Regions from separate parts of the Sporomusa sp. 246TCP1 genome, predicted to be linked through region 1. Evidence: a T-box and tRNA genes for the amino acid it is inferred to sense, from the RefSeq annotation. Region 1 holds a T-box; the other holds one or more tRNA genes.

Region 1 (7,519 bases):
TATACAATTATAATTAAAATGTCTACTTATTAAAGATAATCTGACGAGCCTCTCCGATTAAGTATAGCGAACCTGCCACACAAACAAGCCCATCAGAACCAGCCAATTGCTTAGCACGCTCAATACCAGCCTCAATTGTGCTGGCAGCCTCCACATGACGCGCTTCTATTTCCCGGGCAATTTCCTCTGGAGTTGCTGCCCGGTAGGAGAGCGGCTGAACAGTAACAACCGTATCGGTCGTACGAATAAGCTCACGAATAATTCCTGCTACATCTTTATCTCGGAGAATACCTAAAGCAAAAGTAATCTCTCGTCCGGGAAACACCAGATCAAGATTTTTTCGCAACACTCTGGCCCCATCCGGATTATGTGCTCCGTCAATAATAATAACCGGACTACCAGGAACAATTTCAAACCGGCCTGGCCAGCATACTGTAGTAAGGGCGCTTTTAATTGTCTGCAAAGTAATGCGAGACTCCTTAGTCCCCAGAAGGAGTGCAGTCATAACGGCAACTGCACCATTTTCCACTTGGTGACAACCAATAATATTTAGTGCAATTTCAGCTTGACCTAAACCACCGGCATCAATAGACATTTGCTGTTTGCCATTGGCTAACCCTTGAAACTCACTTGAAAAATCCTCTTCTTTCACATACACTCTGGCACCTTTTGCAGCTGCTGTCTGCTTAATAATAGCAAGTGGCTCGCCTTTTGCGGCCGTTACCACCGGCACGCCATCTTTAATTATGCCGGCTTTATGGCGAGCAACATCAGCAATCGTAGAACCGCAACGATCAGTATGTTCCAGGGTAACATTGGTAATTACCGAAATCTCCGGAATAATAACATTCGTAGAATCCAAAAGCCCGCCCAGTCCGACTTCAATAACAGCATACTCTACACCCACAGCAGCAAAATAGTAAAAAGCAGCAGCCGTAATTACTTCAAATTCTGTGGGTTGCTCGAAACCCTCTGCCAGCATCTGTTCAACAAATTTATTAGTATAAGTAATTGCCTGCGCAAATTCATCTTTGGTTATTTCCTGTCCATTGACGACCATGCGTTCCGGATAGTCATGAAGATGAGGAGACGTATACATGCCGTTTTTAATCCCACTGGCGGTCAATATAGCTGACAGCATAGCTGTCGTGGAACCTTTGCCATTTGTGCCGGTAACATGAATAGATTTAAAACGTTGTTCCGGATGCTGCATGAGCTCAAGCAAGCGCTCAATACGAGCCATTCCCAGATTAATACCAAACTTACTCAAATTTTCAAGATAGGCTAATGTTTGTTCATAATTCATCTGTTGCACCTCCGTTTTTTTCATGCACCGACCTTACTATAGCTGAGCCAAATATGCCAAGCGTTCTCTAATAGCTACTTGCTTTTCTACGAATTCGGCCTGTTTAGTTTTTTCCTTCTCAATGACATCAGCAGGAGCCTTGGCGGTAAAGCCAGGATTACCTAATTTACCGCTAATACGTGATAACTCTTTATCCAAATTGCTGAGTTCTTTGTTCAAACGAGCAGTTTCTTTTTCAACATCAATAAGTCCCTTAAGCGGCAAATAAATTTCAACACCACTAACCACCGCTGTCATGGCATTTTCAGGAATGACATCACTAGCTGCAAGAATAGTTATCGGCTCGGCAGCGGCTAACGTTTTAATATAGCCACTATTATCCTCCATTTTCGCTTTGAGCTCACAGGAAGCCATTTTTAAAATTACCTGGCTCTTTTTCCCAGGATGTACATTGACTTCGGCCCGCATATTGCGCACTGCCTTAATGGTTTCCATAATGACGCCCATCAGTTGTTCGTCCTCATGGTTAGTAAGCTTCGTATCTTCCACTGGCCAGCCAGCTGTCATTATGCTAATTCCCTGGTGCGGCAGACTCTGCCAAATGGCCTCGGTAATAAATGGCATAAAAGGATGCAGCAGCTTTACTATATTACTAAGAACATAGTGTAAAAGATATTGCGCCACTTTGCGGCTTTCGTCATCTTCTTCATTATAAAGACGGCTTTTGGCCAATTCAATATACCAGTCGCAGAACTCATCCCAGATAAATTCATATACCATACGAGCCGCTTCCCCCAGCTCAAAACGCTCAAGATTGCGTGTTACATCAGCCACTGTAGCATTATAACGACTCAAAATCCAGCGGTCAGCCAGTGTAAACGCCTTAGAATCAGGCGTAACGTCCTGCTCAAAGCCTTCCAAATTCATCAATACAAAGCGTGAGGCATTCCAAATTTTGTTGGCAAAGTTCCGGCTAGACTCCACTCGCTCCCAATAAAAGCGCATGTCATTACCAGGAGTATTACCAGTTATTAACATAAATCGCAGTGTATCTGCACCGTATTTATCAATTACCTCTAGCGGGTCAATGCCGTTACCCAGCGACTTACTCATTTTCCGGCCTTGACTATCACGCACCAAACCATGAATAAACACATGCTTAAAAGGAATATTTTCCTGAAACTTCAGCCCCATCATAATCATTCTGGCTACCCAGAAGAAAATAATGTCATAGCCGGTTACTAGTACACTTGTGGGGTAAAATTGTTTGAGTTCAGCAGTATCCTCAGGCCAGCCCATGGTGGAAAACGGCCATAACCCGGAACTAAACCAAGTATCAAGCACATCTGGGTCTTGTTCAACCTTACCGCCGCACTTAGGGCAAACGGTTATATCTTCCCGGGATACAGTAACCTCGCCACATTCGCAATACCAAGCCGGGATACGATGCCCCCACCAGATTTGACGGGAAATACACCAGTCCCGAATGTTTTCCAGCCAATTGGTATAGATTTTTGTAAACCGCTCGGGAACAAATTGAATTTGGCCTGAAGTTACGGACTTAATAGCTGGTTTGGCTAGTTGCTCCATTTTAACAAACCATTGCTTGGATACTAATGGTTCAACTACTGTGTTGCAGCGTTGACAATGACCGACCGCATGACTGTGTTCATCAATTTTTACCAAATAACCTTGCTCTTTCAAATCATTTACCAAGGCCTTGCGGCATTCATAGCGATCCATACCCGCATATTTACCGGTCTCAGCTGCCATTGTACCATCAGGATTTATAACGGCAATTTCAGCTAACTTATGTCTAAGCCCCATATCAAAGTCATTCGGGTCGTGAGCGGGTGTAATCTTTACGGCCCCGGTCCCAAACGAAGGATCAACATATTCATCAGCTACCAGCGGCAGGCGGCGGCCAATAAGGGGCAGAATTAAATATTTGCCGGCCAAATGTTTGTAGCGTCCGTCATCAGGATGGACAGCTACACCACTGTCTCCTAAAATAGTCTCGGGCCGCGTAGTTGCTACCGTAACATACTCACTGTCAGTACCTTCTACCAAATACCGGACATGGTAGAGATGACCCGGTTGTTCTTCATGCTCAACTTCAATATCACTTAAAGCAGTATTACAACGCGGACACCAATTAGTGATGCGGTGTCCCTGATAAATAAGCCCCTGCTCAAACAAACTGACAAAAACCTCGCGTACGGCCTTAGAGCAGCCCTCATCCATAGTAAAGCGCTCTCGTTCCCAGTCACAGGAAGCACCTAGCCGCCTGAGCTGATTAGTTATCCGGCTGCCATACTGCCTTTTCCAATCCCAAACCTGACTAATAAATGTTTCACGCCCCAGATCATAGCGGGTTTTACCCTCCTTAGCCAATACTTCCTCCACTTTAATCTGCGTAGCAATTCCGGCGTGGTCAGAACCTGGCATCCATAAGGTATTATAACCCTGCAGACGTTTAAAGCGAATCAGAATATCCTGCAGGGTATTGTCAAGAGCATGACCCATATGGAGCTGCCCGGTTACATTCGGCGGCGGTATTACGATACTAAATGCTTGCTTTTGCGGGTCAACTTCAGCATGAAATAACCTGTTATCTTCCCAAAATTTATACCACTTGGCTTCCACTGCCTGTGGGGCATAGACGGTTGAAATATTGTTGGTCTGTTCCTGTTCCATAGTTCCTCCTTGGATAAATATAAAAATCTCTTTCGTCCTCTAAGGACGAAAGAGATTTTGTTTCTTCCGCGGTACCACCTTTGTTTCCGGCATAAACAACAGCCAGACACTCACATTGCCATTACGTGGCAAAACCGGCTGTACCTACTCAATTTTTCAACACAGCAGTTCCCGGATGACTTTCAGCTTGCGCACTGAGAAACCTTGCAGCCAAAGGCTTCCTCTCTGAACAGTCGCATTAGCGTACTCTTCCGTTCATCACTATTCATCATATATAATTGACCTTATTATACCTATCACAGTGGACAGTGTCAAGTTTTAACCGGTTCATTTTATAAGTGCTCAGCCTAAGTTAAATCTTTTGTGAAACTTAGTACAAATTTTTTTCTAAAAAGAAGGAAAATTAATTATAATGTTGAAGTTCATTATTGAATATTAAAAATATTATGTTCTTATTATCCGTTTTCCCTAGTAGTTTCTATACTATCACAAGGAGTGTGAACACAGTTAATGGTAAAACTTACTATTGATGGACAAGTCATCGAAATTGCCAAAGGAAGCACTGTCTTAGAGGCTGCCCAGCAAGCGGGAATTACTATTCCTACATTATGCCATCTTGCTGATTTAACCCCTGAAGGGGCCTGCCGCGTCTGTGTCGTAGAAGTGGAAGGAGCCAAAGGACTGGTTACCGCCTGCACCTATCCGGTATCTGAAGGGCTGGTTGTACGCACCAACTCGGCAACCATCCGTGAAGCACGCAAAAGTGTAGTTGAGCTTATGCTTGCTAACCATCCACAAGATTGTCTGTCCTGTCAGAGCAACCTGAATTGTGAGTTGCAGTCATTGGCAAACCAATTCGGTATCCGCGAAGTTCGTTTTGAGGGCGCTCGCCGTAAATATGCTGTTGATGACAGCAATCCCTTCATTATTCGGGATAATAACAAATGTATTCTTTGCGGACGTTGTGTCCGTGTTTGCCGGGAAGTACAATGCTGCGATAACCTTGAATGGACAAACCGTGGGTTTGATACCAAGATAGCACCAGCTTTTGACGAACCCATGATTGATTCGGCGAATTGCTTATTTTGCGGAACCTGTATATCGGCTTGCCCAGTAGGTGCTTTGACCGAAAAGCCTATGCATCATGCTGGCTTGCCTGATAAAAAAGTTAAAACAACCTGCCCCTTCTGCGGTGTAGGCTGTAACTTCGATCTAAATGTAAAAGACGATAAGGTCATTGGCGTTACCTCCAATCTAAGCAGTCCGGTTAATGGTCGTCTTACCTGCGTTAAAGGACGTTTCGGTACTGACTATATCCACAGCCCTGAACGCCTTACCACACCATTGATTAAGAAAGACGGCGAATTTGTTGAGGCAAGCTGGGATGAAGCACTTGATCTAATTGCCAGCAAATTTGGTGAAATAAAAACTACCTATGGTGGCGACGCGATAGGAGCACTTAGTTCTGCCAGATGTGTTAATGAAGATAACTATATCATGCAAAAATTTATGCGCGCAGCGATCGGTACCAACAATGTCGATCATTGCGCCCGTACTTGACACGCTCCCACTGTGGCCGGTCTGGCCACTTCATTCGGCTCTGGAGCAATGACTAACTCTATTAATGAAATTCCCCACAGTAAAGTTTTATTTGTAATTGGAGCTAACCCAACCGAAGCCCACCCTGTCATTGGCGCAAAAATGCGGCAAGCCCTTCGCAACGGTGCTAAACTCGTAGTAGTTGATCCGCGAAAAACCGAGCTGGCTGGCAAAGCCCATGTTTGGCTGCGTTTGAAACCAGGTACTGATATTGCATTAATTAACGGCATTATGCGCATCATTATCAAGTCCGGCTGGCAGGATAAAGCCTTTATTGAATCCTGCACCAACGGGTATGAGCAAGTTGCTGAAACAGTTGAAAAATATACCCCCGAATATGTTGAAAACATCACCGGCGTACCAAAAGATTTACTGCATGAAGCGGCTAAAATCTATGGTACTGCTGAAACAGCACAGATTTTTTATACCCTGGGAATAACCGAACACGTATGCGGTACAGATAACGTTATGAGTTTAGCCAACCTTACCTTACTGACAGGTAACATTGGCAAACCTAATACCGGTGTAAATCCGATGCGTGGCCAAAACAACGTACAAGGTGCCTGTGATATGGGTGCTTTGCCGAATGTTTATACAGGCTATCAGAAAGTCAATCTCCCAGAGGTTCAAGATAAATTTGAAAAAGCATGGGGAGTTAAACTATCGAACAAAGTGGGACTCATGATTCCAGATATGTTCGATAAAGCCGTTAGCGGCGAACTCAAAGCCATGTATGTTATGGGCGAAGATCCGGTGCTAACTGACGGCGATGCTAATCATGTACGCAAAGGACTCAAGAATCTGGATTTCCTTGTTGTACAAAATCTGTTTCTCACGGAAACAGCCAAGTTAGCTGATGTTGTTTTACCAGGAGCTTCCTTTGCTGAAAAAGACGGCACCTTTACCAATACAGAACGTCGCATTCAACGAGTTCGCCAAGCCATCAACCCGATCGGCAACAGTCGTGCAGACTGGAAAATTTTAGTCGATTTGTCTACACGGATGGGCTATTCGATGTCCTACAATGATGCGAGTGAAATCATGGATGAAATAGCTTCTCTCACCCCAAGTTTCGCGGGTGTCTCCTATGATCGTCTGGAAGAAAAGGGTCTACAATGGCCGGTTCCGGACAAAAACCATCCTGGTACCCAGTATCTGCATGCCAATGGCAAATTCACTTGCGGTATAGCCAACTTTAAGGCTATTGACCACCAACCGCCTGGCGAAGAACCAGATTCTGAGTATCCGTTCCTGCTAAGCACTGGCCGAATTCTTTATCACTACAACATAACTACCCCTGGTTACTCAAAAACACTGACTGACTTCCGTTCTGAAGAGCAAGCCATGCTGCATCCTGATGACGCAAAACGTCTGGGAATCCAGGATCAAGAAATCATTAGTGTGTCCTCACGCCGCGGCAAAGTACAAACCAAAGCGTGGATTACAGACCGTGTACTGCCGGGAGTTATCTGGATGTCCTTCCACTATCTCGCAACCCCAACCAATGAACTTACCAGTGGTAACTTAGACAAAATAACCAAAACCTACGAATATAAAGTATGTGCAGTCAAAGTCGAGAAGCTTAATTAGTAGTAAAACATAAAATCTGTGGCACTTAGCTAAGTGCCACAGATTTTTTTATAGCAGAGGCTATTATTACCGCAAAGTACGCAAAACACACTAAGGTTCTTTGTGGTTTTACAAACCTAACCCCATAGCCCAAAACCAAACCTATGAATACCTTTTCCTTTTCACACATTGCATTCCATCGACTACTTCAGCATACAAATCACATTTGTATGCTATTTTTTGACAACTACTTGCACTAAGATTCATCCTGCATTTATAATGGAACCTGTATATGCGATTAGATAAAGAAAAGAGGTAATTAATACAATGATTCCAGTAATATCAATT
Region 2 (7,519 bases), 380 kb from region 1:
AGTTAATTCCCATACCAAAGTTTCTGGTATCCAACAAGCTTGCAATGCCCATTATATACGCATTAATCAGTATGCCGAACAATGTGGCTTAAACAATTGCCAAATGACTTATGACACAATCATTTTCGATGGGGATTTAACAAATGCAATATATATGACCCATTGGATGATTATGAACTCTTTTTTCTTGTTACAGGTTTTCTAAATTACGAAATCGACCTTTTATCCCAAACTGACCAAAATTTAGCAACAGTAGTTCTTTCCAATCAAAAACTAATCTATGAGTTCATTGATAATTTTTGTACGGATGTCACAAATACAATTACTATTCCTGACAACGAGACTTTTAAGCAATTTAAAAGCGCCAAAGCAATTAGGGATAACCGCTCTACAATTCACTTATTTCAATACATTCTATAAACATTTCCAAAACTGGATGCAAGCAAAATACAAAGACATTCTTTGCTGTTCATTCTCGTCGTTTAGAAATATTTTGTCCGTTAAATACAATCCAAGCAGTTTAAAACGAAAAAAGCCTTCCAGCGAAATCGCTGGAAGGCTTGATTTTCTTATGGTGCGCCCGGCAGGAATCGAACCTGCGCTTCCAGCTCCGGAGGCTGGCGCTCTATCCCCTGAGCTACGGGCGCATTATATTGTGGCGTAACCACAAAAATGATTATAGCATATTAGGTGTATCTGTGTCCAATAAAATTATCATGTTTTTTCTTGTAAATTTTACAGCCTGCTTTAGCCTATTTGGTTTCAATAGGAGTCTGGCAGTAAGGACACACCCGCCATTCACGATTAAGCTCTTTACCACAGGAAGGACAGACAGGCTTTAGCGTAAATCCACAGTAGGGACAGAGCTTGAACTCCTCTTTGACTCTACCGGAACACATAGGGCATTTAATCGTCTCTTCATCTACCAGTGTTGCCTCTACGTCAATAATATCCTCATTACGGCGCGGTTTCATGACTGACTTACGACCAATAAGGAGATACAACGGCAAAAAGATAATCAAAGCAGCAGCTGTTCCAACTGCCCATAGTAATGCTGATCCCAAATCATGACCACGCCCTCGAGCATCATTATATACCCAATAAGCGGCAACAGCCCCTATTAACAGACTAATAGTCATCATGAATTATCTTCCCCCTTGCAAATTTACTATGCATCAAATTATATCATGACCTAGCCAAACTAGCAAAAAAATACTAGAACGATACCCGTTCTAGTATTTTTTGCTCACTATTTACTTATTTCATCCAAAGCTTTGCCTTTGGTTTCTTCACCAAATAGCCACACAGCAATGGCAACTACCAGCATGACACCAGTAAACATAGTAAATACATGGGAAAAACCTTGCGACCCCGCGACCATGTAACCGACAATAGTCGGTGCCAGGATTCCGCCAAAGCGTCCGACCGCCGCCGCCCATCCGGAACCAAAGGCCCGTATCCGCGTAGGATAAAGTTCCGGTGTATAGGTGTATACAACCCCCCAGGCACCAAGATTAAAGAAGGACATCAAACTACCCCAGAGAAGCACAATTTGAGCACTGCCACCTTGACCAAAGAAATACGCACTAACTGCACTCATTGCCAAATAGCCTGCCAGCGTTGCCTTCCGGCCAATACGGTCAACCAAATAGGCGGCACTAAAATACCCAGGCAATTGAGCCACTGTCATAATTAATACATATTCAAATGTCTTGAGAACAGTATGTCCTTGCTGAACCATAAGCGATGGCAGCCAAGTAAAGATACCATAATAGGAATATACAATACCAAACCAAATTATCCATAGTATAATCGTCCTCTTGGCAAATTTGCCAGTCCACAATTCCTTAAAGGCTATCTTATCTTCAGTAAAGTTTGCCAAATCTGCGTTGCTTGTTGCCGCCGGCTGAACAGGCGCTTCAATCCCAGCGGACTGCTCTATTCTTGAAATAATTTCCAGGGCTTCAGCATGACGCCCTTTATTAATAAGATAACGGATAGATTCAGGTACTCCCATTCGAATAAAAAATACATAAAGTGCCGGTAATGCGCCTATGAAAAATGCCATTTGCCAGCCAAAGCGGGGAATAACAAAATACGAAATAAGTGCCGCCGCTAACCAGCCAACTCCCCAGAAACTTTCCAACAAGACAATAAAACGGCCACGCCTTGCCGGTGGCGAGTACTCTGTCATAAGTGTCGCCGCGACCGGCAACTCACCGCCTAAGCCAAAGCCTACCAAGAATCTAAACACAAGTAATGATTCATAATTCCAAGCTAATCCACACAGTCCGGTGGCTATACTATACATTAGCAGTGTGACAGTAAATACTGCCTTACGACCATATTTATCAGCTGCCATACCTCCCAGTACTGCGCCAATAGCCATACCTAGAAGACCAATGCTGCCGATAAAACCCATTTGGGTCCCCGACAAACTCCACTCCTTAGCCAATACCGGCAATACAAAAGCAATAATCCCGGTATCCATAGCATCAAACAACCAACCTAGCCCCGTCAATACCAGCAATTTGTAATGAAAGCGGCTGACTGGAATTTGTTCTAACCGTCTGATAGTGTCCATATCTCTCGACCTCCTATGTCTTTACAGCTGTCTTGTCATTACTATGTATTATACTGGCCTTGTCGTAAGATGGCAACTACTTTTTTCGCCTATTGCTATTCGTATTGGCTCGGCGAGATTGGCAAAAAAAAATTGCTACCGGTTTTAATACCAGTAGCAATTTTTCTATTCAAGCAGTATCCCCAACGCCTTAAGTTCAGCGGCAATATTCTGTAAAATTTCAGCTGTCGGCGCTTCAATGGTGTGTAAATGCACCCCACCAGTAACCAGCGAAAGCGGAGCCGCATCACTTTCGGCTGATTTATGTAGAAAATCGGTCAAGTCCCGCCGGGATGCTAACATTAAGTTGGCTTTAATCTCGCCATACACAGGATGCTCAACACTAACATCAAGTACACAACCGCCATTATCAATAATTACGGCAAGTTCGGTCTCTATACGTTTACTATCATGACAGCAGGCAAACTTCGCGCTAACAGTAGTCGGGGCAGCCGCTTGTAAAATAACATAGCCTTGAGGAGTTGCGTATATATCAGCACCAGCTGCCCGTAAAATAGCAATATCACCAACGATGACCTGCCGGCTTACCCCTAACTTTTTTGCTATTGCTGTCCCCGTTATTGGTTGCCTGCTTTGCTGCAACAAACTAGCAATCTGATCACGCCGTTCTTTTGCTTCCATAACCGAAAACACTCCTTCCGGTCTCTCATCAACCTTATTCAAGATATATTATATACCAAAACCACTTGTTCATCGATATTTCTTCATCAGCAGGATAATGAAAAAAAAGCTTACAGTTTTATCTGCAGCTTTCTTTGTGGTGGGCGATGACGGGATCGAACCGCCGACATCCTGCTTGTAAGGCAGGCGCTCTCCCAGCTGAGCTAATCGCCCGTACGTATTCAATTTTCGAATAGCATTATCGACTATCACTTGTCGCTTATCGCACTTCGAGATGGTGACCCGTAGGGGATTCGAACCCCTGATACCGCCGTGAAAGGGCGGTGTCTTAACCGCTTGACCAACGGGCCTTTGGCTCCTCGAGTAGGACTCGAACCTACGACAAATCGGTTAACAGCCGATTGCTCTACCAACTGAGCTATCGAGGAATTTTCAATAACATAATGAATTATATAATATGTCTACTCAAATTGCAAGTACAATACACATCATTTTATTGATCAAAACCAGGTTTTCAAAGGATATTCTTATTAAAACATCAAATACTGATAGTATATATCAATAACCAAACTTTAAGGAGGTACTACTTTGGATCCACGAATAAAAACTCTCGCCCAAAACCTGATTGGTTATTCTACCAGTCTTGCACCAGGCGAAAAAATATTAATTGAAATGTTTGATGATGCTTTACCGCTAGCCAAGGCACTTGTAGATGAGGCTTACGCCGCAGGCGGTATTCCTTTTCTTGAAATTAAAAACAGCCAATTACAGCGTTCACTGCTTAGGAAGGCTTCCAGTGAGCAGCTCGCACTTGCCGCCTCTTGGGAGCAGGCTAGAATGAAAGAAATGAATGCCTACATTGCCATCAGAGCCAGTTTTAATATTGCAGAAATGGCTGATGTCTCTGATGCCCAATTACAAAGCTACCAACAATACTGGGTAAAACCAGTGCATCTTGACGTGCGTGTCCCCCATACCAAGTGGTGTATCTTACGCTGGCCAAACGCTTCGATGGCGCAATTATCGAATTCCAGCACCGAAGCTTTTGAGGACTTTTATTTCAAGGTGTGTAACCTTGATTATGCCAAAATGGCTAAAGCCATGGACCCGTTGATTGCGCTTATGGAGAAAACCGACAAAGTAAAAATTACCGGACCTGATACTGAACTTACTTTTTCTATTAAAGGAATACCAGCGGTAAAATGCTCAGGACTGAGGAATATACCTGACGGTGAAGTGTATACTGCTCCTGTAAGGGAATCGGTAAATGGTGTCCTCAGTTACAACACGCCTTCAGTATATCAAGGATTTACCTATGAAAATATTCGCCTTGAATTTAAAAATGGTAAGATCGTCAAGGCAACTGCCAATGATTCAGAAAAAATCAATAAGGTTTTTGACATTGATGAGGGTGCCCGCTATATCGGTGAATTTGCACTAGGAGTAAATCCTTATATTGAAAAACCAATGAAGGATATTTTGTTTGATGAGAAAATCAAAGGAAGCTTCCATTTCACTCCCGGCAATGCCTATGATGCTGCCTTTAATGGCAACAAATCTGTCATCCACTGGGATCTTGTCTGTATTCAAACAGCCAAATACGGTGGTGGCGAAATCTGGTTTGACGATAAACTTATCCGCAAAGATGGGCAGTTTGTACTTCCTGAACTAGCAGGCTTAAATCCAGAAAGTCTAATTTGACACTCCCGACGGCTAAAGCCGTGGGATTCTTGGGTGATAAAACGCCAGGTAACTGATAAAAGCGAGATTGCTTCCTTTGCGCTTATGATGACTGTGAGCACAGCAGCTCTTCTTTATCATCACAGTCGCCAGTGTGGCAATCCCGCTCTTTTCTTACCTTACTAATTTCTTCACAAAATTCGGCAGAGCAAAGCAGCTCTTTTGCAGTTCCCGGTTATAATAGCGGGTATTAAGGTTTTCTGGAATGCGGCCAATATCAATACTAAGCGGATCATACTTTTTAGAACCAATGGTAAAACAATGCAGCCCGCCCGGATACAAGGGAATATTCGCCAAATATAAACGGGTTATCGGAAACATTGACGTAATGTCTGCAGTAAGCTGCTGGATAAGATTCTGATGATAAAAAGGCGATTCTGTCTGTTGCACAAACAAGCCGTCAGATTTTAATGCTTTGTGCACATTCTTATAAAATTCGTGAGTAAACAAGCCTTTTCCAGGACCAATTGGATCAGAACAATCTACAATAATGACATCATATTTATTCTCTACTTCCTGCATATGTTTGATGCCATCGCCAATCTTAAGCTGTAGCTTGGGATGGTTCTCGTTTAAGGCCGAACTGATTTCCGGTAAATATTTTTTACTAACCTCCACCACCAGGCCGTCAATCTCCACCATCTCAGCCACTTCAACCGACTGGTGCTTGACTACCTCGCGTATTGTACCGCCATCTCCACCGCCAATAACCAAAACTTTTTTGGGATCAGGATGAACAAATAAGGGAACATGCGCAATCATTTCATGATAAATGAACTCATCAAATATCGAGGTCTGAAAAACACCATCAAGTACTAACATCCGCCCAAACTCGTATGCCTCAACTACTGCAACCTCTTGAAATTCCGACTTCCCTGAGTATAATGTTTCCTTAATTCGGGCAGCAAGACCTAGATTCTTAGTTTGGTACTCTGTATACCATAGCTCCATTTGTATAATCCCCCCTACTTATCTTAGCTTCTACAGCTTGTCTAACTTATATCATTTATATAAAAGAAAATTATACCACAAATATTACCATAGTAAAAGCTTCCTTCACAAAAGAACAATAAGAGCCTCTTTTTTAAAACAAAAAACCATCAGAACACTATCTGACGGCTTTTTGTTGGGCAAGTATACTATTCTTCGTCTGGACGCTTTCCATATTTATACTTGTACTTAGGTAGGGTTTTTACCGGCATCTCGCAAATTTCTTCACACGGATCTTCAATGTCTTCAACGCACTCATCTTCGTATTCTTCTTCACATTCATCCTCTGTTTCCAGGTCACAACATGGTACAAGACCAGTAGCACCGGTAAAGCTATGACAATGACACTCATCTTTGCTAGTCATGCCTTCAAAGAAGTGAACATGGTTGCCGTCCGGCATTTCAATCTCTGGTCCTGTCATAACATCCTCGGTATGCCAGTGACCGCCTTCCCCTTCTTCACATATAAATGAAGTCCGGCCATGTATCCGGTGTACATGACATCTTCCTTTGTCTTTTGCCGGACCGCTCACCCCCATAATAATATGCTGATGTTCATCTGCCACATCAACTTCTGTTATATAGGTATGAACATGTGGCATCATCTCCTGTTCATCAGGATGGTGATGCTGATGCTTGGGTTTGCGATCTTCTTCACTAATAGGCATAGTCTCCTCGCACCTCCAAAATGTTTTCACATCATATCTTATGCCACAATAGCCCTCTTTGCCACCTATCTTATCTGCTGACCAAACTGTTCGCTAAGTCTCATTTTATATTATTTTTGATATTTAACTATTTTCTGCGTTACTTCTGGCTATCTTAACCGTTTATATGAGTAAAGGAGTTGATGACAATGTTCAAATACGTCAAATCGTTGAGTTTAGCACTGCTGCTAATGGTAGTTGCACTACCTGCTGCTCTAGCCTCTGAAACAAACCCTAATGCTACCGAAGTACAGGTAAGCGGTAGTTACCAAGAGGAAATCGCCCCCGACATTGCATATATTAATCTAGGTACAGTAACCGAAGCCGAAACCGTTGCTGCCGCCCAAGCCAAAAACGCGGCCGCCTCTACAAGCATCCGTCAACAGCTAGAAAGTATGGGAATAAAAGATGAATACATAAAGACAGCGCATTATGCGGTAACGCCAATTTATAAAAATGATGACACTGGCCGCCGCACACCGACTATTAAGGGTTATCAAATTACCAACAGCATCCTGGTGACCACTGTGCCAGATAAAGCGGGCGAGGTTATCGATACCGCCCTCAATGCCGGTGCTAACCAGGTCAATAACATTCGGTTTGGCAAAAAGGATGAAAATGAGGTTAGAAATGCCGCTCTGGCCCAAGCAGTCCGCGATGCGATAAGCAAAGCCGACGCCATCGCCGCCGCCCTAAACAAACAAGTAGTCCGGGTCAAGGTTGTAAATGAAAATGGTGTCAATTTTTATTCGCCTGAGGCAACAACCCGCCTATACGGTAAAGGAATAGCCGATAATCTGGCAGCAACGCCTATCTC

What was found. A T-box is a leader RNA that pairs with one kind of tRNA and senses whether it is charged. The one in region 1 lies ahead of AC1ECB_RS03630 (valine--tRNA ligase), so its partner is inferred to be a tRNA-Val.
Region 2: it encodes a tRNA-Val, which carries the amino acid that the T-box ahead of AC1ECB_RS03630 (valine--tRNA ligase) is inferred to sense. The anticodon was not compared.

Annotation. Positions count from the first base shown of each region.
Region 1 covers NZ_CM170492.1:763,300-770,818, reverse strand. The annotation lists gene AC1ECB_RS03635 (bifunctional folylpolyglutamate synthase/dihydrofolate synthase) at 23-1,306, opposite strand; gene AC1ECB_RS03630 (valine--tRNA ligase) at 1,343-4,003, opposite strand; T-box leader at 4,042-4,271, opposite strand; gene fdhF (formate dehydrogenase subunit alpha) at 4,514-7,192, shown strand; gene mobB (molybdopterin-guanine dinucleotide biosynthesis protein B) at 7,499-7,519, shown strand, end outside.
Region 2 covers NZ_CM170492.1:381,363-388,881, reverse strand. The annotation lists tRNA gene AC1ECB_RS01875 (tRNA-Arg) at 573-647, opposite strand; gene AC1ECB_RS01870 (zinc ribbon domain-containing protein) at 753-1,142, opposite strand; gene AC1ECB_RS01865 (MFS transporter) at 1,250-2,584, opposite strand; gene AC1ECB_RS01860 (3H domain-containing protein) at 2,750-3,265, opposite strand; tRNA gene AC1ECB_RS01855 (tRNA-Val) at 3,403-3,478, opposite strand; tRNA gene AC1ECB_RS01850 (tRNA-Glu) at 3,541-3,615, opposite strand; tRNA gene AC1ECB_RS01845 (tRNA-Asn) at 3,618-3,693, opposite strand; gene AC1ECB_RS01840 (aminopeptidase) at 3,854-4,966, shown strand; gene speE (polyamine aminopropyltransferase) at 5,120-5,956, opposite strand; gene AC1ECB_RS01830 (YmaF family protein) at 6,145-6,663, opposite strand; gene AC1ECB_RS01825 (SIMPL domain-containing protein) at 6,852-7,519, shown strand, end outside.